Geobacillus stearothermophilus ATCC 12980: one gene and its partners. The protein of the gene in region 2 interacts with the protein of the main gene of each other region in a pairwise test. Links are inferred from orthologs where the notes say so. Each region holds a gene or a part of one and is shown on either strand. Other genes may lie near its edges.

Region 1 (7,127 bases), 1.6 Mb from region 2 along the record:
GTTCGTTCCAAAAAAATGATTGATTTTCCGCCGCTTTTGCCCCTACAATGATACAAGAACACTGCACGGAAAGGAACAGCACGAATGACGTGGGAAGTATTGAGCATCATCGGCACGATCGCCTTTGCCATTAGCGGGGCGATCGTCGCGATGGAAGAGGAGTACGATTTGCTTGGGGTGTACATTTTAGGGATTGTCACCGCTTTTGGCGGCGGGGCGGTGCGCAATTTGCTGATCGGGGTTCCCGTGTCGGCGTTATGGGAACAAGAGCCGCTCTTTCTTGTCGCTTTGGCGGCCATGACAGTTGTGTATTTGTTCCCAAAGCAAATGCTGCCGCCGTGGAAGCGGTGGGGCAACTTTTTTGACGCCCTTGGGCTGTCCGCGTTCGCCATTCAAGGAGCGCTGTATGCCGTCAACATGGGTCATCCGTTAAGCGCGGTCATCGTCGCCGCGGTGTTGACCGGAAGCGGCGGCGGCATCATCCGCGATGTGCTCGCCGGACGGAAGCCGCTCGTGCTGCATGCGGAGATTTACGCCGCCTGGGCGATTTTGGCCGGCCTTGCCGTCGGGTTGAAATGGACGGATTCGCCCGTAGAGCTGTATATGCTGTTTATCGCCGTCGCCGCTTTGCGCATTTTGTCCTACACATACGGTTGGAAGCTGCCGCGCCGGGCGGTTGGGGAAACAGCGGGCGAGCCATGATAAAACGGCAAAATTGATTCGTACGAAAAGAGAGACGGCTCCTCGCTTTGATAATAGATGCAATTTAAAGCTTTAACATTTTTCGTCTTTGCCGGTCATTGCATCCGACTGTCGAGTGACCGAACAACGCCGCTTAAAGACCCATGAATGGGTCTGTGAAGCAAGTCGTTGTTCGGTCTTCCGTCACGCTAAGGCGTGACGGAGGCAAGCCACACACTTGCCTTCGACAGTCGAAAATGGGCAAACCACTTTTCTGTCAAGGATATGTTAAACTTCTTTGTTGCATCTATCCTGAAAATACCCGAACTCCAAAATGTGTAAAGTTGTAAAATTCAACATAGAGGTCTTTTCATCCTTCCGATGGTGACGAAATTTTTTTGTCATGGGAGTCTATATATAGTTTGCTGACGCTTTCCTTTACGCGCTTTGCTCGCTTCGCACCGCCACGGCCACGCCGGCAGCAATGAGCGCCCCGCCGAGCCAAAACGAGACATCGAGTTGCTCTTGTAAAAACAGCCGGCCAAAGAGCGAGCCGACGCCGGCGTCAATCATTTCCATCCCTTTGTTCCAAAGAAAAAATGCCCCTGCTGTCGATATAACGCCAAGATACAACACCCCAAGGGCGACGGGAACACTCCAATGGCTCGCAGCAAGCCCCGGCCCTTCGGCTAGCATCATCGGCGTCATGCCAATGAGTGCCACAAAAATGGCATACGTGGTGATCGAAAACACGGACAAGCGGGCCGAAGCGATTTTCACGAGCACCGACAACAGCGCCCAAGTGACCGCCGCGCCGACTAAGCAAATGTTGCCAAGAAACGTTGATTCTTCTCCGCCTCCTAAGCCGACGATGACGATGACACCCGCTGTCGCCAGTAGCAGCGCAGCCATTTTCCGCCATGTGAGCGTCTCGCCAAGCAGCCAGCGGGCAAACAAAACGACAAACGCCGGGGTCGAGGCGGTGATGAGGGAAGCGGTATGGGCGTTCGACCATTTTGTGCCGACAAACTGCAACGAAATGGAAACGACATAGCCGATGATTCCGATTGCGATGACCATCCCCCAGTCGCGCCCGCTCTTTGGCGGGCGCTCCCGTTTCGCCGCGGCGATGGCACCAAGCACAATCAAGGCGACGGCGTAGCGCAGCCAGACAAGCGTAAACGGCGGAATGTAGTCCAACACGTATTTGCTCACGACGTACATCCCGCCCCAAATGCTGGCAGCAAGCGATAAATACAAGGAAGCAAGAACAGGTTGTTTCATGGCATCGATCCCCTTTGCGTTCTTCTTTCTGCTGCTGACTCCAAAAGCAAAGCCGTTATTTTCAGAACTAACAGCCAAACAAGACGGTGCTCGATCAGCTAGACGTCGCTTTCTTCCGGAGGAAACACAGGGGCGAGCGGAACCGTCAAATCCGGTTGCCAAAACGAAACCAGCTCATCGCGCGGATTTCCTGGGCGGCGAAATGAATCGCCTGCTGCCCCGAGCCGCACATCCGGTTGATTTGCACGGCCGGCACTTCGACCGGAAAGCCAGCTTCGAGCGCCGCGAGCCGGCCGATGTTGTATCCTCTTTTTTGCGGCACAAAAAAGAAAGGAAGACCTCTTTCTTTCGACAAGAAAAAGAAAGAGGAGCCTCCTTGGCTTTTTTATCATCTCGCGCCGAGAAGACCCCCACTTCCACGCGTGAGCGTAGGTGGGAGAGCGTTCAAGCATGAATCACTAAATCGCGGTCACGGATCGTCATCAGCTCTTTTTTGTCATAGCGCCCTTCGTGCAGAAGACGGACCGCCTGCTTGCGGATCGCTTTTTCGATTAAGTTGCGCACATAGCGGCCGTTGCTGAACTTGAGGCGGCCGGTCGCTTCCAGCGTCCCTTCGAGATGAATGTACAGTTTCCGCTCCGCTTCCGGCGTCATGTCGTATTCGCGCTCACGCAGCATTTGTTTGGCGATTTGCACGAGCTCTTCGACGGTATAGTCCGGAAACTCGATCGTCAGCGGAAAGCGCGACGGCAACCCTGGGTTCAACGATAAAAAATAGTCCATTTCTTTCGGATAACCGGCTAAAATGACAACCAAATCGTCGCAATAGTCTTCCATTCCTTTCACAAGCGTATCGATCGCTTCCTTGCCAAAGTCTTTTTCCCCGCCGCGGGCGAGCGAATACGCCTCATCGATAAACAAAATGCCGCCGCGCGCTTTTTTGATCAAATCGCGCGTTTTGCTCGCCGTATGCCCGATGTACTCTCCGACCAAATCGGCCCGCTCCGCCTCGATGAAATGCCCTTTGGACAGCACGTTCATCTCAAAAAACAGCTTGCCGAGCAAGCGAGCCACCGTCGTTTTGCCGGTGCCGGGATTGCCTTTGAAAATCATATGGAGCGCCTGGCGGTTGGCCTTTAAGCCGTTCTCCTTGCGCAGCCGGTTGATGTACAGCCAGGCGTAAATTTCCTTGATGATTTTTTTGACATGATCAAGGCCGATCAGCTGATCAAGCTCCTTTTGAATATTGCGGAGCGCCTGATGCTCTTCGCCATCGAGCCAGTCGTTTCTCTCTTCTTTCACTAAATGGTTTACCGTTTTGGAGTTCAACACGATGTTGATTTGCCCTTTCGCCTTGTTCATCGTCAATTCTGACAAGGGGCGTCACCTCGCTTACCATTTTCTTCCATACGCACCCGTTCCGACTTGGCTTTTGACGCCTTGCCTTTTCGTTACTAGTATACGTACGCCGCCGCCGATCCGTGACAATCGCCCAAACGAACAGCGGGTCGGCTATAGCGGAAAAAGTTTGTATATGTTATTCACAAAAGCGGCGGTTTACGCATCTGAATTCACCTCGTCCCTCACTTCCCTTCGGGTGACGCAGGAGCTTGTCGATCAAATAGCGGGCGCGGAAGGAAAACGGGAAATGGCAAAAGGCGCCCTCCGCGAAGGAAGGCGCCTTTTTTCGGCGGCGCATGTACCGTCGGTCTTACTGTTCGGTTTCAAAATGGATGTTCCGCTCCGGCGCAAACGTCGAAATGGCGTGCTTGTAAATGAGCTGTTGTTTTCCTTGCACTTCCAAAAGTACGGTGAAGTTGTCAAACCCTTTAATGTATCCGCGCAGTTGGAAGCCGTTCAATAAGAAGACGGTCACTTGAATGCCCTCTTTGCGCAGCTGGTTTAAAAACTGGTCTTGAATATTGATCGTATTTTTCATCAAACGTCCTCCTCTTTTCTCTCTAAGGATATAATTATATATTCGCTTCAAGTTGAAGCTTTCCTGCTACATAGCGAGAAATTTCCTCCACCTTGGCGGCGAACTGCCCAGCGTCGGTCATGTCAAACCATTTCACCGGCATTTGGTTGCGAAACCAAGTGAGCTGCCGTTTCGCATAGCGGCGCGAATTTTGTTTCAGCAGCTCAATCGCTTCATCAAGGGAAACGCGGCCGTCAAAATAGTCGTACAGCTCCTTGTAGCCGATGGCTTGCACCGCCTGGCAGTCGCGCAGGCCGCGGTCATAAAGCGCCCTCGCCTCTTCGATCAACCCTGCGGCGATCATCTCATCGACCCGCTCGTTGATGCGGCGGTAAAGCGCCTCCCGCTCCGCCGTCAAGCCAACGATGGCCGCCTCATACAAAAGCCGCTTTGACTGCCCTTGCTGCCACTCGCTGAACGGCTTTCCGGTCGAGTGATACACTTCTAAGGCGCGGATGACGCGGCGGATGTTGTGCGGATGAATGCGGGCCGCACTTATTGGATCAACCGCCTCAAGCCGCCGGTGAAGCGCTTCGGCTCCTTGCTCGGCCGCCAGCTGTTTGAGCGCCCGGCGGTACGCTTCGTCGGAAGGGGCGGCGGAAAATTGGTAATCGTAAAGGGCTGCCTGAATGTACAGCCCGGTGCCGCCGACGATGATCGGCAGCCGGCCGCGCGCCGAAATCTCGGTGATGAGCGCACGGCAAAGCCGCTGAAATTCGACGACGGAAAACGGTTCGCACGGCTCTTTGATGTCCAGCAAATGATGCGGGATTCCTTCCATCTCATCGGGCTTCACTTTCGCCGTGCCAATGTCCATCCCTTTATAAATTTGCATCGAATCGCCGCTGATGACCTCTCCGCCCAGCTTTTTCGCCAACGCGATGCCGAGCTTCGTTTTGCCGACCGCCGTCGGCCCGACGATGACGGCGACTTTCTCAGCCATAGCGCGTCACTGCTTTCTGTTGTGGGACTTGTGTCAACCATCATTATACATAAAAACAGCTGTGCATGGAACCATTTCTTTCATACGTTTTCTCCATCCACAAATCGTTTTATACATGACAGCGCGAAAAATCGCCTTTCTTCCCTTTCGCCATAACCATATGAAAAAAAATGAACGCCATAAAAGGCGCTCATCATAATGAAAACTTGTTGACAATCGCCTGCAAATCGTCCGCCATTTTCGAGAGCGACGCGGCCGAAGCTGAAATTTCCTCCATCGAGGCCAGCTGTTCCTCGGTCGCCGCCGACACCTCCTGCGCACCGGCCGATGTCGACTCGGCCACGTCAGCGACAAGCCGGACGGAGCGCACCATTTGCTCCGAAGAAGAGACCATGTCGCTGACCGCGGTGGATACGTCGCGGATTTGCGCCGCAACTTCGTCCACGGCGGCGCGAATGCGGGCGAACATTTCTCCCGAGGCGCGAATGACGTTCGTTCCGGCCGTCACTTCGTTGACGACCGACTCCATCGATTGGACGGCATGGACCGTTTCTTCTTGAATGGCATCGATCAATTCCGCGATTTGCTGGGCCGATTGGGCCGATTGCTCGGCGAGCTTCCGCACTTCGTCAGCAACGACGGCAAAGCCGCGCCCGTGCTCGCCGGCGCGCGCCGCCTCAATCGCGGCATTTAACGCAAGCAAATTCGTCTGCGCCGCGATGCTGCGGATTGCTTCGATGATGGAGCCGATTTGCTCGGAACGGTGGCCAAGCCCTTTAATGAGGTCAGCCAGCCGCTCGACCGTATCGTTCACTTTGTTCATTTGCGCGACGCCCGCCTCGATCGTTTGCCCGCCCTCAGCCGCTTGTCTCGACGCCTCACTAGCGATGGCGGACACGCTTTGCGCCCGTCCGGAAATTTGCTCGATTCTCTCAGACATCGAATCGACCGCGGCGGACGTTTCTTCCACGCTTCGCATTTGCTTGTCCATGCCGGAAGCAACGCCCTGAATCGTCATGGCGATTTGCTCGGTCGCCTTGCTCGTCTGTTCGGCGCTCGCTGCCAGCTCCTCCGACGAAGCGGCGACTTGCTCGGCGTTTTGCGCCACTTCCTTTAGCACTTCGCGCAAATTTTGGGCCATTTGTTCAAACGAAGCGGCCAGCTCGCCGATTTCGTCCCGGTTGCGGACGCCGGTTTTCGTCTTGGTCAAATCGCCGGCAGCGATCCGACCAGCCGCATCCGACAGCACCAATAGCGGGCGGGAAAGCGAGCGGCTGATGTAATAGCTGACGGTCGCTCCAGCCGCCACCGTCAACAAGCCGACGATGATGATCAGCCGCTTGACCGCAGCCGCCGATGCGCTCGCATCATCATTAGCTTTCTTCATTTCCTGCTCCTGGAGAGCGACCAATTGATTCACCTTTTCATCAAATTGGGTTGTTAAGTCGCGCCCTGTTGTGGTCACAAGGGCGATGTACTGCTCCGGTTTGTTTTGCGCTTTTAAGTCGAACGTTTTTTGCCCAAGTTCGTAAAACTGCTGTTCAAGCAAATCGAGCTCGGCAAGCTGCTGTTTCGTTTCTTCCCGCGTCAGCTTCGCCGCAAGCTTTTCGCTTATTTTCTTGTACTCCTCATGCGCTTTTTCAAAGTTTTTCCTTAACGTCTCATCGCCAGTCAACAAATAGCCGCGCATGCTGCCGACTTGGCGGTGGATGAGCACCTCCAGCTCCTTGACGTTGACGAGCTTCGGCACCCGTTTGTCAATGACAGTATATGTACCGTTCAGTTTGGAAATTTCGTAATAAGAAAAGCCGACTAGCCATACAATCAATACGCAGACAAGGCCAAACCCAGCCAGCAGTTTTCTGCGCACGGTCATTTTCATGTTCATTGGCAAATCCTCCTTCTGTGAATCAGTATGTTGTTCTATCTACATTATCGGATGATCACAGACAATGTTTAGGGTTTTTTTGGCTCTTTTGCCATCTTTGATGAAAAGGCCTGCTTCATTGAGAAAATCAACTGGATTTTCTCAATGAGCCTCCTCTTTCACCGTCAACTCGCAAAGAGCAAACAGGCCGCACCCATGCCGCTTCCCCGCCTTACGCCGTTCCTTCCGGCTGCCACGTGTTTCGGCCGGCTTCGGCTTCATCATGAATGAAAAGCGAGGTGACAAGCGCGGCGATGCTGCCAATGAGGCCGAATAAAAACAAATGATGGATGCCGGTCATAAACGTCGGCGCC
Region 2 (7,154 bases):
ACGGACAGCCGCTCGTTTTCAAGCGCCAGCGTGATGGCGATCGCCCCGCTACCGGTGCCGACATCAACGACATCGATCCGTCGGCGGCCGGCAAACAGGCGGGGAAGGCGCTCGAGCACCCCGAGCACAAGCTCTTCCGTTTCCGGACGCGGGATCAACACGTGGCGGTTGACGAGAAACGGCCGTCCATAAAACCATTCATAGCCAATCAAATATTGAATCGGCACATGCTCCATCGCATGGCGACGCACATCGGCCGCAAACCGTTCGTACAACGCTTCCTCAACCGGCTCCCGCCAGCGGGCGAACAGCCCGGCCCGATCGACGGCCAAATGATGGCACAGCAGCCACTCCGCCGCCCGTTCTTCTTTTCCATGGGCGCGCAAAAAAGAAGAAGCCCAGGCGAGGACTTCGTGGACGTTACGACGCATCGTTCGCTTGCTCCAATTTTTTCGCCTGATCGTCCAAAATGAGCGCCTCGATAATTTCGTCGAGGTGGCCATCGAGCACTTGATCGAGCTTTTGGATCGTCAATCCGATGCGGTGGTCCGTGACGCGGTTTTGCGGGAAGTTGTACGTCCGGATGCGCTCGGAACGGTCGCCGGTGCCGACTGCCTGCTTGCGCGTTTGGTCATATTCGGCGCGCGCTTCTTGCTGGTACTTGTCATAAATGCGGGCACGCAATACTTTCATCGCTTTTTCTTTGTTTTTGATTTGCGATTTTTCGTCTTGGCACGTGACAACAATGCCGGTCGGAATATGGGTGAGGCGCACGGCCGACATTGTCGTGTTGACGCTTTGCCCACCCGGTCCGCTTGAGGCGAACGTGTCGACGCGAATGTCTTTTTCATTGATTTCGACTTCGATTTCTTCCATCTCCGGCAGGCAGGCGACCGTCGCCGTCGACGTATGGATGCGCCCGCCTGACTCCGTTTCCGGGACGCGCTGGACGCGATGCGCGCCGTTTTCAAACTTGAGCTTCGAATATGCGCCTTTTCCGTTGACCATAAAAATGATTTCTTTATAGCCGCCGAGGCCGGTCGGGCTCGCTTCGATCACTTCCGTCTTCCACCCTTGCGATTCCGCATAGCGCGTATACATCCGGTACAAGTCGCCGGCAAACAGCGCTGCCTCTTCACCGCCGGCGGCCGCGCGGATTTCCATAATGACGTTTTTCTCATCGTTCGGGTCTTTCGGCAAAAGCAGCACTTTCAGCTTTTCAACAAGCGCCTCTTCCCGTTCTTCCAGCTCGTCAATTTCCTCTTTCACCATCTCCCGCAGCTCCGGATCGAGCTTTTCCTCAAGCATCGCCTTCGCTTCCGCGAGTTGGTCGCGAACCGATTTGTATTCACGGTACGTTTGCACCGTTTCCGCCAAATCAGCCTGCTCTTTCGAATAATCGCGCAGTTTTTTCGGATCATTGATGACTTCCGGATCCATTAAAAGTTCATTCAGCTTCTCATACCGTTGTTCGACAGCTTCCAACCGGTCAAACACATCACTCACCTCTGTTTTTCCACACAGTCTAATTTCAAATTATATCATGAAAAAAGGCCAAACAAAAACTCCCGCTGTTCGCAAGCGGGAGCTTTTAGTTCAAGCGCACAACAATTTCGTATGTCGGAATCGCTTTTGTCAACAATTTGTCGATGCGGCTCGCCTCGCGCCGCCGCTCTGCAGCAGACAACTCATCCGGCACATCGACGGTGACATACATATTGCCGCCGTGAAACCAAACGGAAACGGGGCGATAGTCGGTGTGCCGCTCGATCAGCTGCATTGCTTTGCGCGTATCGGCGCGCTGATTTTCGCTTCCTTCGGTCAAACTGATGAAGTTCGGATTTTGCCGCGTTTTTTCCGGATCGTCAAAGTTGTTGTACAAGTCGCGGTCGGCATCGATTTTCGGCCGTCCGTCCGTCATCAGCCGCGTGCCGTTTTTGTCTTCGCTTTGCTGACGGTAGGACGGGTGATCTGGGTTGAGCGAGCAGGCAGAAAGAAGCAAAACAACCCCTAACAGCCAGATGCGTTTCATCATTTCTCCTCCCTGCTGTTAGGATGTCCGCAACAGGCAAGAATATGTACGCCTTCATTCGCCTGCCCGTTCGGAAAGCGGGCGGCCGTACCATTTGTTCGGTTTGCCCGGCACTTCATGGTGATGGCGGCAGCGCGGTTCGTACGCTTCGCTGGCGCCGACCAAAATGACCGGATCATCATAAGAGGCAGGCACCCCGTTAATGAGCCGCTGCGTCCGGCTGGCCGGGGAGCCGCACACCGTGCATACCGCTTGCAGCTTCGTCACCGACTCGGCGATCGCCATCAGCGCTGGCACCGGCCCAAACGGTTCGCCGCGGAAATCTTGATCCAACCCGGCGGCGATGACGCGATAGCCGCGGTTGGCGAGCGTTTGGACGACGTCGATAATGTCATCAGAAAAAAATTGCACTTCATCGATGGCGACGACATCGGTGGCGGCGGAAATGTAACGAAACATTTCCGCAGGCGTCGCGACCGGAATGGCGATCACCGAATTGCCGTTATGCGACACGACGGCATCTTCGCGGTAACGGTTGTCGATCGTTGGTTTGAATACCTTCACTTCCTGTTTGGCAAACTGAGCGCGGCGGATGCGGCGGATCAGCTCTTCCGATTTGCCGGAAAACATGCTGCCGCAAATGACTTCGAGCCAGCCGGACTGCGTCATCACGTACATCGGGCCCTCTCCTTTCGCTCCACACTGTCATCGAAACGATGAGCGCCCCTGCCAGGCCAGGCCAAAACGGCCGGGGCGCCCTGGCGACAGGGGCCGTCCATCTAGTTTCACGAAAAAGCAGGCAAGCGCACCGCTTGCCTGCTTTCGTCCGTCCTTGATTACTTAAGGCCGTATTTTTTATTGAATTTATCGACGCGGCCCGCTGCCGAAACGAATTTTTGTTTGCCCGTGAAGAACGGATGGCATTCCGAGCAAATCTCAACGCGCAGTTCGTCTTTGACCGAACCGCTTTCGAACTCGTTTCCGCATGCGCAGCGGACGATTACTTTTTTGTACGCTGGATGGATCCCTTGTTTCATCGTTTTCATCTCCTTCCGCCCTGTATCTCATCGAAACAGAGTTATTCGTTCGCGCGGGCTCAGCCAAGCCAAGACTTCTCCCGGTTTGGCCGGGCGCCGCGCATGGAACGGCCGGGGCTTCGCGGAAGCGGCCCGGCCGGTGCAGACGGTTCATCGTATGAACACATCGATGTTGGTCCAAACACACATGTTAAGATTATAACAGCTTTTCCGCTCATTTGCAACGGGCGATTCCCGACAAATTCCGCCAGCTTGTTATAGGCGAAGCGGGCCGCCGTTTCTCCATTCTTGCTCAAGCAGCGCGAAAAACTCTTCGTTTGATTTTGTGCGGCGCAGTTTGTTCAAAAACCGCTCGATAAAATCCGGCGAGTCGGCCATCGTTTTGCGAATCGCCCACAGTTTTTCTAAATGTTCTTTCGGGATGAGCAGCTCCTCTTTGCGCGTCCCGGAGCGGCGAATGTCGATGGCCGGGAAAATGCGGCGCTCGGCGAGCGAGCGGTCGAGATGGAGCTCCATGTTGCCCGTCCCCTTGAACTCTTCGTAAATGACGTCATCCATGCGTGACCCGGTGTCGATGAGGGCGGTCGCCAAAATCGTCAAGCTGCCGCCTTCTTCAATGTTGCGCGCCGCGCCGAAAAAGCGCTTCGGCCGATGAAACGCCGCCGGATCGATCCCGCCCGAGAGCGTGCGCCCGCTCGGCGGAATGACCAGGTTGTACGCGCGGGCGAGGCGCGTGATGCTGTCCATCAAAATGACGACATCGCGCTTATGTTCAACAAGCCGCATCGCCCGCTCCAGGACGAGTTCAGACACCCGGATATGGTTTTCCGGCACCTCGTCAAACGTCGAGCTGACGACTTCTCCTTGCACCGACCGCTCAATGTCGGTCACTTCTTCCGGCCGCTCGTCAATGAGCAAGACGATCAACTCGACATCTGGATGGTTCGTCGTAATGCTGTTGGCGATTTCTTTCAGCAGCATCGTTTTCCCAGCTTTTGGCGGCGCGACGATCAATCCGCGCTGGCCGAAGCCGACCGGCGCGATCAAGTCGATGATGCGGGTCGACAGCTTGTCCGGAGTCGTTTCGAGCTTCATTTGCCGGTTCGGATAAAGCGGTGTCAACGCCGGAAAGTGGACGCGTTCCTTGGCGATTTCCGGGTCTTCGCCGTTGACCGCTTCGACATGAAGCAAGCCGAAGTAGCGTTCGTTCTCTTTCGGCGGCCGCACCTTGCCGGATACTTTGTCTCCATTGCGCAGATCAAAACGACGGATTTGGGAAGCGGAAATGTAAATGTCTTCCGAGCTCGGGGAATAGCCGACCGGACGCAAAAAACCGAATCCTTCCGACGGAATGATTTCGAGAACGCCTTCCATGAACGAGAGGCCGTCTTGTTCGGCACGTGCTTTCAAAATGGCAAAAATAAGCTCTTTTTTCGTCAACTTGCTGTAATAAGAAATTTTGTATTGCTTGGCGAGCTCATACAGCTCTTTGAGCTTCATGTTTTCTAAAGCCGCTAACGTTAAGTCCATTTTGACACCACACTTTGCAAAGTTTCCTATTCTCCCATCGTTTTTGTTCGGGCATCGTTCGACAGGCGAAGGGATCATTTCGTATAAGAAGATAATGAAGGCTGAAATGAAGTAGAATGGCAGAGCTTATTTTTGCATAAGCAACACGACTATTTTACCCTTTTTTCCGCTTTTTAATCAATCTTTTTTTCGTTCCGGGCAAAGCGGCGCCTCTCGATGCCGGCGCCGCCAAGACGGATGGAAAGGAAAGCCGCGGGATTGTTGTCGTTTGATTCCAATGAGCGGTGTAGGCGCTCCGGCCCGTCGGCGGAACGTCTCACTTAAAGACCAAATTCGGTTTTTTCTTCAAGCTGTGCCGCCCTTCGATAAAGCGGACGGTGCCGGATTTGGCGCGCATGACGACCGAGTGGGTGAGGCCGTACGCCCCCTTGAGCTGAACGCCGCGCAACAGTTCGCCGTCCGTGACGCCGGTGGCGGCAAAAATGGCGTCGTCCCCTTTCACCAGGTCGTCCATGCGCAGCACTTTGTTGACGTCAATGCCCATTTTCTTGCAGCGCTCGAGCTCGGCCTCGTTTTGCGGCAGCAGTTTTCCTTGCAGCTCGCCGCCGAGGCATTTTAACGCAACCGCCGCGAGCACTCCTTCCGGCGCGCCGCCCGAGCCGAACAAAATGTCAACGCCGGTATGGTCGAACGCCGTGTTAATGGCGGCGGCGACATCGCCGTCATTGATGAGCTTAATGCGGGCGCCGGCTTCACGCAGCTCATGAATGAGACGCTCATGGCGCGGACGGTTGAGAACAACCGCGACGACGTCTTCAATATCTTTGTTTTTCGCCTTCGCCACCGCTTTTAAATTGTCGATGATCGGCGCCTCAATATCAATCATGCCGACCGCTTCCGGGCCGACGGCGATTTTCTCCATGTACATATCGGGCGCATGAAGCAAATGGCCGTGGTCAGCGACCGCGACGACCGCCAAGGCGTTCCAGCCCCCGGACGCGACGATGTTCGTCCCTTCAAGCGGGTCAACGGCGACGTCAACGCGCGGACCGTAGCCGTTGCCGAGCTTCTCCCCGATATACAGCATCGGCGCTTCGTCCATCTCCCCTTCGCCGATGACGACCGTCCCTTTCATCGGCACGGTGTCAAACACATCGCGCATCGCCGACGTCGCGGCGTCATCAGCCTCATTCTTTTTCCCGCGCCCCATCCAGCGGGCGGCGGCAAGCGCCGCCGCTTCGATGACGCGCACGAGTTCCATCGATAAGCTTCGTTCCATCGTCGTTCTCCCTCTCCCCTTTGTCGACTGGACGTTACGCGTTTTTCACTTGCTCGATTTCTTCATCGGTCATTTTTTCGCGCCAAATGACGGCGCCGAGTGCGGACAGCTTCTCGACTAAGCCGCTGTAGCCGCGGTCGATATGCTCGACGCCGGTAATTTCCGTCACCCCATCAGCCATCAGTCCGGCAATCACAAGCGCGGCCCCGGCGCGCAAATCGCTCGCCTTCACTTTCGCCCCTTGCAATTGGACCGGGCCGGTGACAATGGCCGAGCGGCCTTCCACTTTTACGTTGGCGTTCATGCGCCGCAGCTCATCGACGTGTTTGAAGCGGGCGCTGTAAATGGTATCCGTGACGATGCTTGTGCCGTTCGCTTTTGTCAATAAGGCGGTAAACGGCTGCTGCAAATCGGTTGGGAAACCGGGGTAGACGAGCGTCTTGACGTCAACCGCTTTCAAAACATCAGAGCCGCAGACGAGAATTTGGTCTTCTCCCGTCTCGACGCGCACGCCCATTTCGCGCAGTTTGGCCGTCAGCGATTCGACGTGCTGCGGGATGACGTTGTCGACGACGACTTCATTGCCCATCGCTGCAGCGGCAATCATGTACGTGCCGGCTTCAATCCGGTCCGGAATGATGGCGTGGCGGCAGCCCGATAATTTTTCGACGCCGTCGATGCGGATGACATCGGTGCCTGCGCCTTTAATTTTCGCGCCCATGTTGGAGAGCAGCGTCGCCACATCAATGATTTCCGGCTCTTTTGCCGCGTTTTCGATAATCGTCCGCCCTTTGGCGCGCACCGCCGCCAGCATGATGTTGATCGTCGCGCCGACGCTGACGACGTCCAAAAAAATGCGGGCTCCGCGAAGCTCCTCAGCGCGCAAATAGATGGCGCCCTGCTCGTTCGTAACGGTGGCGCCGAGCGCTTCAAACCCTTTAATGTGCTGATCGATCGGGCGCGGTCCGAGGTGGCAGCCGCCCGGCAGGCCGACGACCGCTTTTTTGAAGCGTCCGAGCATCGCGCCCATCAAATAGTAGGAGGCGCGCAGCTTTTTCACCTTTCCGTTCGGAAGCGGCATGGAAACCATGTTCGTCGGGTCGATGACCGCCTTCTTGCCGTCAAATGAAAACGAACCACCGATTTCTTCGATCAAGCTTCCTAAAATGCGCACATCGGAAATGTCCGGCAATCCTTCGATCGTCACCGGCGACTCGGCCAAAATCGCTGCCGGAATCAAGGCGACCGCGCTGTTTTTCGCGCCGCTCACTTTGAT
Region 3 (7,028 bases), 770 kb from region 2 along the record:
GCGGCATCCGTTTCAGCCGCCGCCGGCAAAACGACTTGCCCCTTTTCATCCGTCGGATGATGAAACACCCATAACCCCGCCGCCGCGGCAAACAACAAGAACATCCCGACTTTTCCATACCGTTTGCCAAGCTCCTGCACATGCTCCCACATACGATCCCATCCTTTCCATCTCAAGTCATAAACCGAGCCTTTTTCTCATACATATCAAAAAAGAGATTTCCGGTGAACCAAAACCGGGAGGGGGGACACACATGAACATCGGCGTCATCGGCACGGGGAATATGGGCACCATCTTAATCGAAGCGTTCCTCGACTCCGGCGCTGTGAAAGCGGATCAGCTCGTCATCACGAACCGTACGCTTGCGAAAGCGTTCGCGATACAACGCGCGCATCCCGGCATGGCAGTGGTTGCCGATGCGGCTGAAGTCGTCAAACAATCCAGTTTCGTTTTTTTATGCGTCAAACCGCTCGACATCCACCCATTGTTGCAGCAGCTGGCCCCGCACTGGACAAAGGAGCATTGCCTTGTGTCGATCACAAGCCCGATCAGCGTAAAACAGCTTGAAACAGCCGTCCCTTGCCAAGTCGTGCGCGCCATTCCGAGCATCACAAACCGCGCGCTCTCCGGCAGCATACTCATCACAATCGGATCACGCTGTTCGGCCGACTGCCGGCAAACGATCGATGATCTTCTCCGGCGCATCGCCTCGCCGGTGTATATCGATGAGGCCATCACCCGCGTCGCTTCCGACATCTCCAGCTGCGGTCCGGCGTTTTTCAGCTATTTGCTGCAACGCTTCATCGACGCCGCAGCGGCCAAAACCGCCATCACGAAAGAACAGGCGACGATGCTGGTGACCGACATGATCATCGGCTTCGCGGAATTGATGAAGCAAAACTTGTACACGCTCCCGACGCTGCAGGAAAAAGTGTGCGTCAAAGGCGGAATCACCGGGGAAGGAATCGCCGTCCTCGAACAGCGGCTCGACGGCGTCTTCGAAGAAGTGCTGGCGAAAACACATGAGAAGTTTCAAGAAGATGTGGAAAAGGTGAAGCAACAATTTTCGTGAACATGAATTCGACAGCAAGCGGCAAATTCCTGCTTGGCCTGACCAAATTTGTTTCAATCCTCACCCGGCTTAATAGCCGGGTGCATAATCCTTCTAACTCACACATCTTTTTCAATTTCCCAGCCGTCAATCGCGTCGATCGCAACATTTGGCCATACATTCACCCCCTTCTTTTCCACATGCGCATAAAAAAAAGAGCCATGCGGCTCTTTCCTTCTTTTCATCCTATTTGGCGCAGTGTTCAACCATGTCTCCAATGCTTCGCTGGCAACAGCGCCTTCGTTTTTGTCGATCTCGCCCTCATCGCCTCCTCGCCACAAAAAACCACCGTTCCGCCGTCTCGGTCGGGGGCGCATCGGTGAAATCGGCGGTCACCTCGAGCACCTCAAAGCCAGCGGAATCGAGCCATCGCTCATAGACAGCGCGCTCAAACGTGCGCTGTTCGTGCCATTCGTCATAGCGCTCGTAAAGATCGCCGCGGCGGGCGAAAAACGTCAGTTCGTGCCCGACGCTGTGCGGCCAGTCAAGCGGATGGCACGTCCAAATGTAGCTGAGATCGTCGCCTTGATCGGCGAAGACGGCATTGCGGAACAAGACGTCCATTTTGTAAACCGAGTGGACGTCAAACAGCAGCAGCCCTTCAGGACCGAGCGCGCGGGAGACGGCGGCGAACGTCCGTCTCACGTCCTCTTCATCTGTCAAATAGTTGAGCGCATCGCAAAAAATGAAGGCGCCATCAAGGCCGGAAAATCCGTCCAGCTCCGCCATGTTTTGCTCGAAAAACGGCACGTGGACACCGGCTGCCTCCGCTTTCGCCTGGGCGACGGCGAGCATATGTTCAGAGAGATCCACGCCGGATACTTGCCATCCGGCCTTGGCGAGGCGGATGGCAAGCTCTCCCGTCCCGCAGCCGATGTCGACAACCCGCCGTCCCGGCCGTTTGGCGTATCGGGCGAAAACCCGCTCGACAAATGATTGCCACGCATCATACGGCGCCTCGGCCATGAGCGCATCGTACCAATCGGCGAAACGAGCATAGGTCATGGCTGCAGCACAGCCGCGACGTCTTCCATTGGGGCGTCCCCCCAAAGCCGTTCGAGATTGTAATAGTCGCGCTCGTCTTTCGCAAACACGTGGGCGACGATGTCGCCGAGGTCCACAAGCACCCATTTCGCCTCCTGGAATCCTTCAACCCGCTTCACCGCTAAGCCGTGCTCTTCCGCTTGGTCTTGAATTTCGCGGGCGATGGCCTGCACTTGTTTGTCCGAATTGCCATGGCAAATGACAAAATAATCGGCAACGGGCGAAATGCCTTTCATATTGAGCACGACAATGTTTTCCGCCTTTTTATCATCCGCGGCGCGAACGATAAGCTGCAACGCCTCTTGTTCCGTCACTGTTTTTCTTCCCCCTTCACTTCACGCACGAGTGAATTGTACGCATGAATCGTATCTGGATAAATGAGCTGGCGCTTCTCAAGCAAAAACGCAATCGTATTTTTCACCGCCTGCAACAGCGCGCGATCGAGATCTTCCTCGGCGAGGCGCCTTACTTCCTCAACGCCGGGAAACTTCCTCCCCGGTTCGATATAGTCAGCCAAATAAATAATTTTTTCAAGCAGCGTCATTTCAGCTCTTCCCGATGTATGGTAGCGAATGGCATCCAGCACGTCTGGATCGTCAATGCCGACTTCCGTCTGCACCAAATAGGCGCCGACGGGCGCATGCCACAATTCACTGTTGTACGCAAGCAAGTCGTTGGGCATATTGTGCGCCAAAATGATTTGTTTCATTTCTTCAACCGGGCGGAATTTCGCATAGTCATGGAAAATGGCGGCCAATTCCGCTTTTTTCGCGTCGGCGCCATACTGGTTGGCTAGCTTAACGGCCGTTTCGACAACGCCAAGCGTATGCTCGTAGCGCTGCTCCGTCAACTGTTGTTTCACAATCAGCAACGCCTGTTCTCGCTCCATATAATCCCTTCTCCTCAATATAAAGTCTCACACCTTCCGGCACGAGGTAGCGGATCGTCTGCCCGTTTTGCACCCGCTGGCGGATAAGCGACGAAGAGACGGCAAACTGCGGCACCTCCACCTCGACGACCGGGTATGGCGTTTCCATGGAATAACCGGGGCGCTTCACCCCGACAAACGTCACAAGCTTAATCAGCTCGTCAATGCGGTGCCAGTTCGGCAAATATTCGACCATATCCGCCCCGATAATGAAATAAAACTCATCATCCGGATGCATGGCGACGAGCTGCTGGACCGTATCGTACGTATAGGAAGGCCCCTCCCGTTCAAGCTCGATCGTCTCAACACGAAAGTATGGATGACCGGCCACCGCCAACTCGAGCATGCGGAGCCGATCCTCGCTTTTCGTCACTTGTTCGTGCTGCTTATGGGGAGGAAGGCGGTTGGGCAGAAACCAAATTTGTGACAACTCAAGGGCGTCAAGCACTTCATTCGCCATAATCAAATGGCCGTAATGGGGCGGATCGAACGTTCCGCCGAGAATCCCGATTTTTCCCATCTTCCTTCCCCCCGCCGTTTCATCTTGGCCGCGCCGCTTGTCAGTCAGGCAAAACGATTTGTTTGTGTTCTTTCGACTCTTTGTATAAGACGATCGTATTGCCGATCACTTGCACAAGTTCGGCCCCCGTCCCGGCTGCCAGCTGCTCAGCGACGGTGTAGCGGTCTTCTTCGCAGTTTTGCAACACGCTCACTTTCAACAGTTCGCGCGCCTCCAGCGCTGCGGCAATTTGTTTCGTCATCTCTTCGGTGACGCCGCCTTTGCCGACTTGGAAAATCGGCTTGATATGATGAGCTTGCGCCCGCAAAAACCGTTTTTGTTTTCCCGTCAGCATATGTTACCTCCTTAACGCTTCGATGACAAGCTGTTTCATCCGGTTGACATCCGGCCATTGGCCGGTCCATTTTTCAAACGCTAGCGCTCCCTGGTACACGAGCATGCCGACGCCGTTTTGCACACGAGCGCCGCGTGCTTTCGCTTCCTTCAGCCACTTCGTTTCAAGCGGGTTGTAAATGATATCCGATACGATCGTCCCCGGCTGCAGCCGTTCAAGGGAAAGCGGCTGCGCCTCGACACGCGGATGCATGCCGACAGAAGTGGTATTGATCATAATATCGTATTCGTCAAGCCGCGTTTCCGCCTCGGCGAGTGAAAAATACGCCGAGCGGCCATCCTCCCCTTCGCGCACGAGCTGCTCCGCCTTTTCCGCCGTCCGGTTGGTCATATCGATGCGCTTGGCTGCCGTCGACAGCAACGAAAAGTAAATGCCGCGCGCCCCGCCGCCAGCGCCGATCACCAAAATCCGCTTGCCGTCGAGACTGACGTCCATTTCCTCCTCGAGCGCCTTGACGTAGCCAGGTCCGTCCGTATTATAGCCGACGAGCCGGCCGTTGTCATTGACGATTGTATTTACCGCCCCGATGCGGCGCGCATGTTCGTCCACTTCGTCCAAAAACGGAATAACCGCCATTTTATGTGGAATCGTCACGTTCACGCCAGCGATGCCGAGCGCACGAACACCAGCAAGCGCCGCCCCGACTTGCCCCGGCTCGACGGAAAACAAATGATAGCGCGCCGGAATGCCCAAACAGGCGAATGCATCATTATGCATGAGCGGCGACAGCGAGTGCTCGACGGGAAACCCAATCAACCCGTATACCTTTTCCACGTTTCTCCCCCTCCCGCTTTCCATTAAATCAACGATTGACGGATAAATACATCGACCCCTTTTGGAGCATGGACGACAAGCTGAGCTCCCGGGTCGTTGCACGTCACCCAGCCGAGTCCGGAAAAGACGATGTCCGTCTTCCGCTCTTTCACCGACAGCGAGCGCGGCACAAGCGGCGGAAATTCAGCGGCATAGCGCTTGCTTGGCGGCGACAGCAACTCGCCAAGCTGATTGGCATAAAGGGAGTCGGCTTTTTCCAACTTTGTCCGATGAACCGTCAACTCATTGGCCATGTAGCAGACGAACGAACGGCGCCCGCCTTTGATGTAATCGAGACGGGCCAAACCGCCGAAAAAGAGCGTCTGCCCTTCGTTGAGCTGATAAACGCGCGGATGGATTTCCCGCTTCGGCGTAATGATTTTCAAATCGCGCGCATCGACAAAGTGCGCCATTTGGTGATGGTTGATGATCCCTGGCGTATCATACAACGTCGCTCCACTCTCAAGCGGAATTTCGATCATATCGAGTGTCGTCCCCGGGAAATATGACGTGGTAATCACATTCCCTTTGCCGGTCGCCTCTTCAATGATGCGATTGATGAACGTCGACTTGCCGACATTCGTGCAGCCGACGACGTAGACATCGCCGCCCTCACGGTAGCGATTGATCGCTTCCATCACCTTCGCCATGCCAATTCCTTTCGCTGCGCTGACAAGGCAGACGTCAACCGGACAGAGCCCCAGCTCTTCCGCCATGCGGCGCATCCAGCGCAGCAGCTTCGGGTATTTGACCGACCGCGGCAATAAATCCGCCTTGTTGCCGACAAGCAAAATCGGGTTGTCAGCCGCAAACCGTGGCAATCCTGGAATAAAGCTTCCGTTAAAGTCAAAAATATCGACGATGTTGACGACAAGCGCCTTCGATTCCCCGATGCGGTGCAACATGCTCAAAAAATCATCATCGTCAAGCGGCACATCTTGCACCTCGTTGTAATGTTTTAGGCGGAAGCAGCGCTGGCAAATCACCTCTTCCGCATCTTTTTCGAGCACGCTTTTTGGCGCATACCCCGCGTTTTTTGGGTTTTCGAACTGAATGGCCGCCCCGCAGCCGATGCAACGCAGTTGTGGCTCCACGATCATTCCTCCCAATAAATCATGCCTTTTTTCCGCATAGCGTTTAAAATTTTCCGTTCCATTTTCCGGTTAACGCGCGTCCATAATCCGTCCGTCTGGGCGACCGGGACGACTAAAATCGTGTTCAGTCCGAGCCGGTTGCCCCCAAGCACATCGGTCAGCAGCTGATCGCCGATGACGACGACTTCCTCTTTGCTCAGCCCCATCATGGCCAGTGCCTGCAAAAATGCGCGCGTCAGCGGTTTGCGCGCTTCAAAGATGAACGGGATGCCAAGCGGTTCGGCAAACGACTGCACGCGTCGTTTATTATTATTCGATACGATCACAACCTTAATGCCCGCCCGCTTGACCGTCTCAAACCAGGCGGCCAGCTCCGGCGTGGCGCTGGGCCGGTCCCATTCAACGAGCGTATTGTCCAGATCGGTGATAATTCCTTTTACCCCTTTTTTCTTCAGATCGTCCGGCTGAATGTCAATGACGCGCTTCACAAATTGGCTTGGCAAAAAATAATGAAGCATATCGCTCACCTGCCTTTGTCTTTGCTTTTCCCATGATAGCGAATTTGGCCGTTCATTTCAAAACAAAGTTTGGCAGCCGACCGGCTGCAGACATGCAGAACAGAAAGTTTTCGACAAATTCCGCGCCCTCCTAGTTTGTGGATAACTGTTATCCACAACATTCACAAAGTGATGATCATGCCTACACTACTTTATAAACAAGTTTTCCACACATTATCCACCACCCCTGTGGATAACAGAACGGTTGTTCTATTTTGCAAATTGTGGTACATTGAAAGTAACCTACCATTATATGTATAAACCCATCATTTCATTCCATTCAAAAGGAGGGCTTCGCCGATGAGACATTTATCGGATGAACTGTTGATCAAGTCGTACTTCAAGGCGAAAGAACTCAACTTAAGCCTGGAATTCATCGAATTGATCGAAAAGGAAATCCAGCGCCGCTCATTGACCCATAAAATCTAGCTGTCGTCGTGAAACGGAGGCCTTCGGGCTTTTTTTTGTTGCCAAAAGCCTTATAGCTCGTGCGCCTCGCGCCAATAGCCGAGCCGTTCGCCGACTTTCACCGGCATCGGCGCAGCAATGCGTGGGTCAGGGGCGAAA

The links.
Region 1: the proteins of rho (region 2) and hfq interact in binary tests that used the Escherichia coli proteins (3 or more experiments, as listed by UniProt). The link is inferred for Geobacillus stearothermophilus ATCC 12980 from one-to-one orthologs.
Region 3: the proteins of rho (region 2) and yhbY interact in binary tests that used the Escherichia coli proteins (3 or more experiments, as listed by UniProt). The link is inferred for Geobacillus stearothermophilus ATCC 12980 from one-to-one orthologs.

Annotation. Positions count from the first base shown.
Region 1 is NZ_CP128494.1:1,114,720-1,121,846, reverse strand. Bases 2,291-5,167 are described here. They hold hfq (RNA chaperone Hfq), read right to left. Parts: upstream 3,905-5,167; coding sequence 3,677-3,904; downstream 2,291-3,676. Other genes in these bases: QSJ10_RS05955 (methyl-accepting chemotaxis protein), read right to left, coding at 5,080-5,167; miaA (tRNA (adenosine(37)-N6)-dimethylallyltransferase MiaA), read right to left, coding at 3,939-4,886; spoVK (stage V sporulation protein K), read right to left, coding at 2,410-3,342. In the rest of the region: QSJ10_RS05985 (trimeric intracellular cation channel family protein), read left to right, coding at 85-702; QSJ10_RS05980 (DMT family transporter), read right to left, coding at 1,120-1,965; more of QSJ10_RS05955, read right to left, coding at 5,168-6,774; QSJ10_RS05950 (MDR family MFS transporter), read right to left, coding at 6,986-7,127. UniProt on the Escherichia coli protein: RNA chaperone that binds small regulatory RNA (sRNAs) and mRNAs to facilitate mRNA translational regulation in response to envelope stress, environmental stress and changes in metabolite concentrations.
Region 2 is NZ_CP128494.1:2,728,156-2,735,309, forward strand. The notes cover bases 2,463-5,366. They hold rho (transcription termination factor Rho), read right to left. Parts: upstream 4,600-5,366; coding sequence 3,325-4,599; downstream 2,463-3,324. Other genes in these bases: QSJ10_RS14835 (thymidine kinase), read right to left, coding at 2,463-2,710; rpmE (50S ribosomal protein L31), read right to left, coding at 2,869-3,069; glpX (class II fructose-bisphosphatase), read right to left, coding at 4,916-5,366. Also shown: prmC (peptide chain release factor N(5)-glutamine methyltransferase), read right to left, coding at 1-431; prfA (peptide chain release factor 1), read right to left, coding at 421-1,497; QSJ10_RS14830 (hypothetical protein), read right to left, coding at 1,592-2,032; more of QSJ10_RS14835, read right to left, coding at 2,087-2,462; more of glpX, read right to left, coding at 5,367-5,878; murA (UDP-N-acetylglucosamine 1-carboxyvinyltransferase), read right to left, coding at 5,913-7,154. UniProt on the Escherichia coli protein: Facilitates transcription termination by a mechanism that involves Rho binding to the nascent RNA, activation of Rho's RNA-dependent ATPase activity, and release of the mRNA from the DNA template.
Region 3 is NZ_CP128494.1:1,956,573-1,963,600, forward strand. The notes cover bases 2,291-5,068. They hold yhbY (ribosome assembly RNA-binding protein YhbY), read right to left. Parts: upstream 3,938-5,068; coding sequence 3,644-3,937; downstream 2,291-3,643. Other genes in these bases: rsfS (ribosome silencing factor), read right to left, coding at 2,291-2,469; yqeK (bis(5'-nucleosyl)-tetraphosphatase (symmetrical) YqeK), read right to left, coding at 2,466-3,044; QSJ10_RS10660 (nicotinate-nucleotide adenylyltransferase), read right to left, coding at 2,953-3,603; aroE (shikimate dehydrogenase), read right to left, coding at 3,941-4,771; yqeH (ribosome biogenesis GTPase YqeH), read right to left, coding at 4,795-5,068. In the rest of the region: QSJ10_RS10635 (helix-hairpin-helix domain-containing protein), read right to left, coding at 1-152; late competence protein ComER, read left to right, coding at 254-1,072; QSJ10_RS10645 (class I SAM-dependent DNA methyltransferase), read right to left, coding at 1,373-2,116; more of rsfS, read right to left, coding at 2,113-2,290; more of yqeH, read right to left, coding at 5,069-5,904; QSJ10_RS10680 (YqeG family HAD IIIA-type phosphatase), read right to left, coding at 5,907-6,422; QSJ10_RS10685 (sporulation histidine kinase inhibitor Sda), read left to right, coding at 6,762-6,890; QSJ10_RS10690 (phosphatidylserine decarboxylase), read right to left, coding at 6,941-7,028.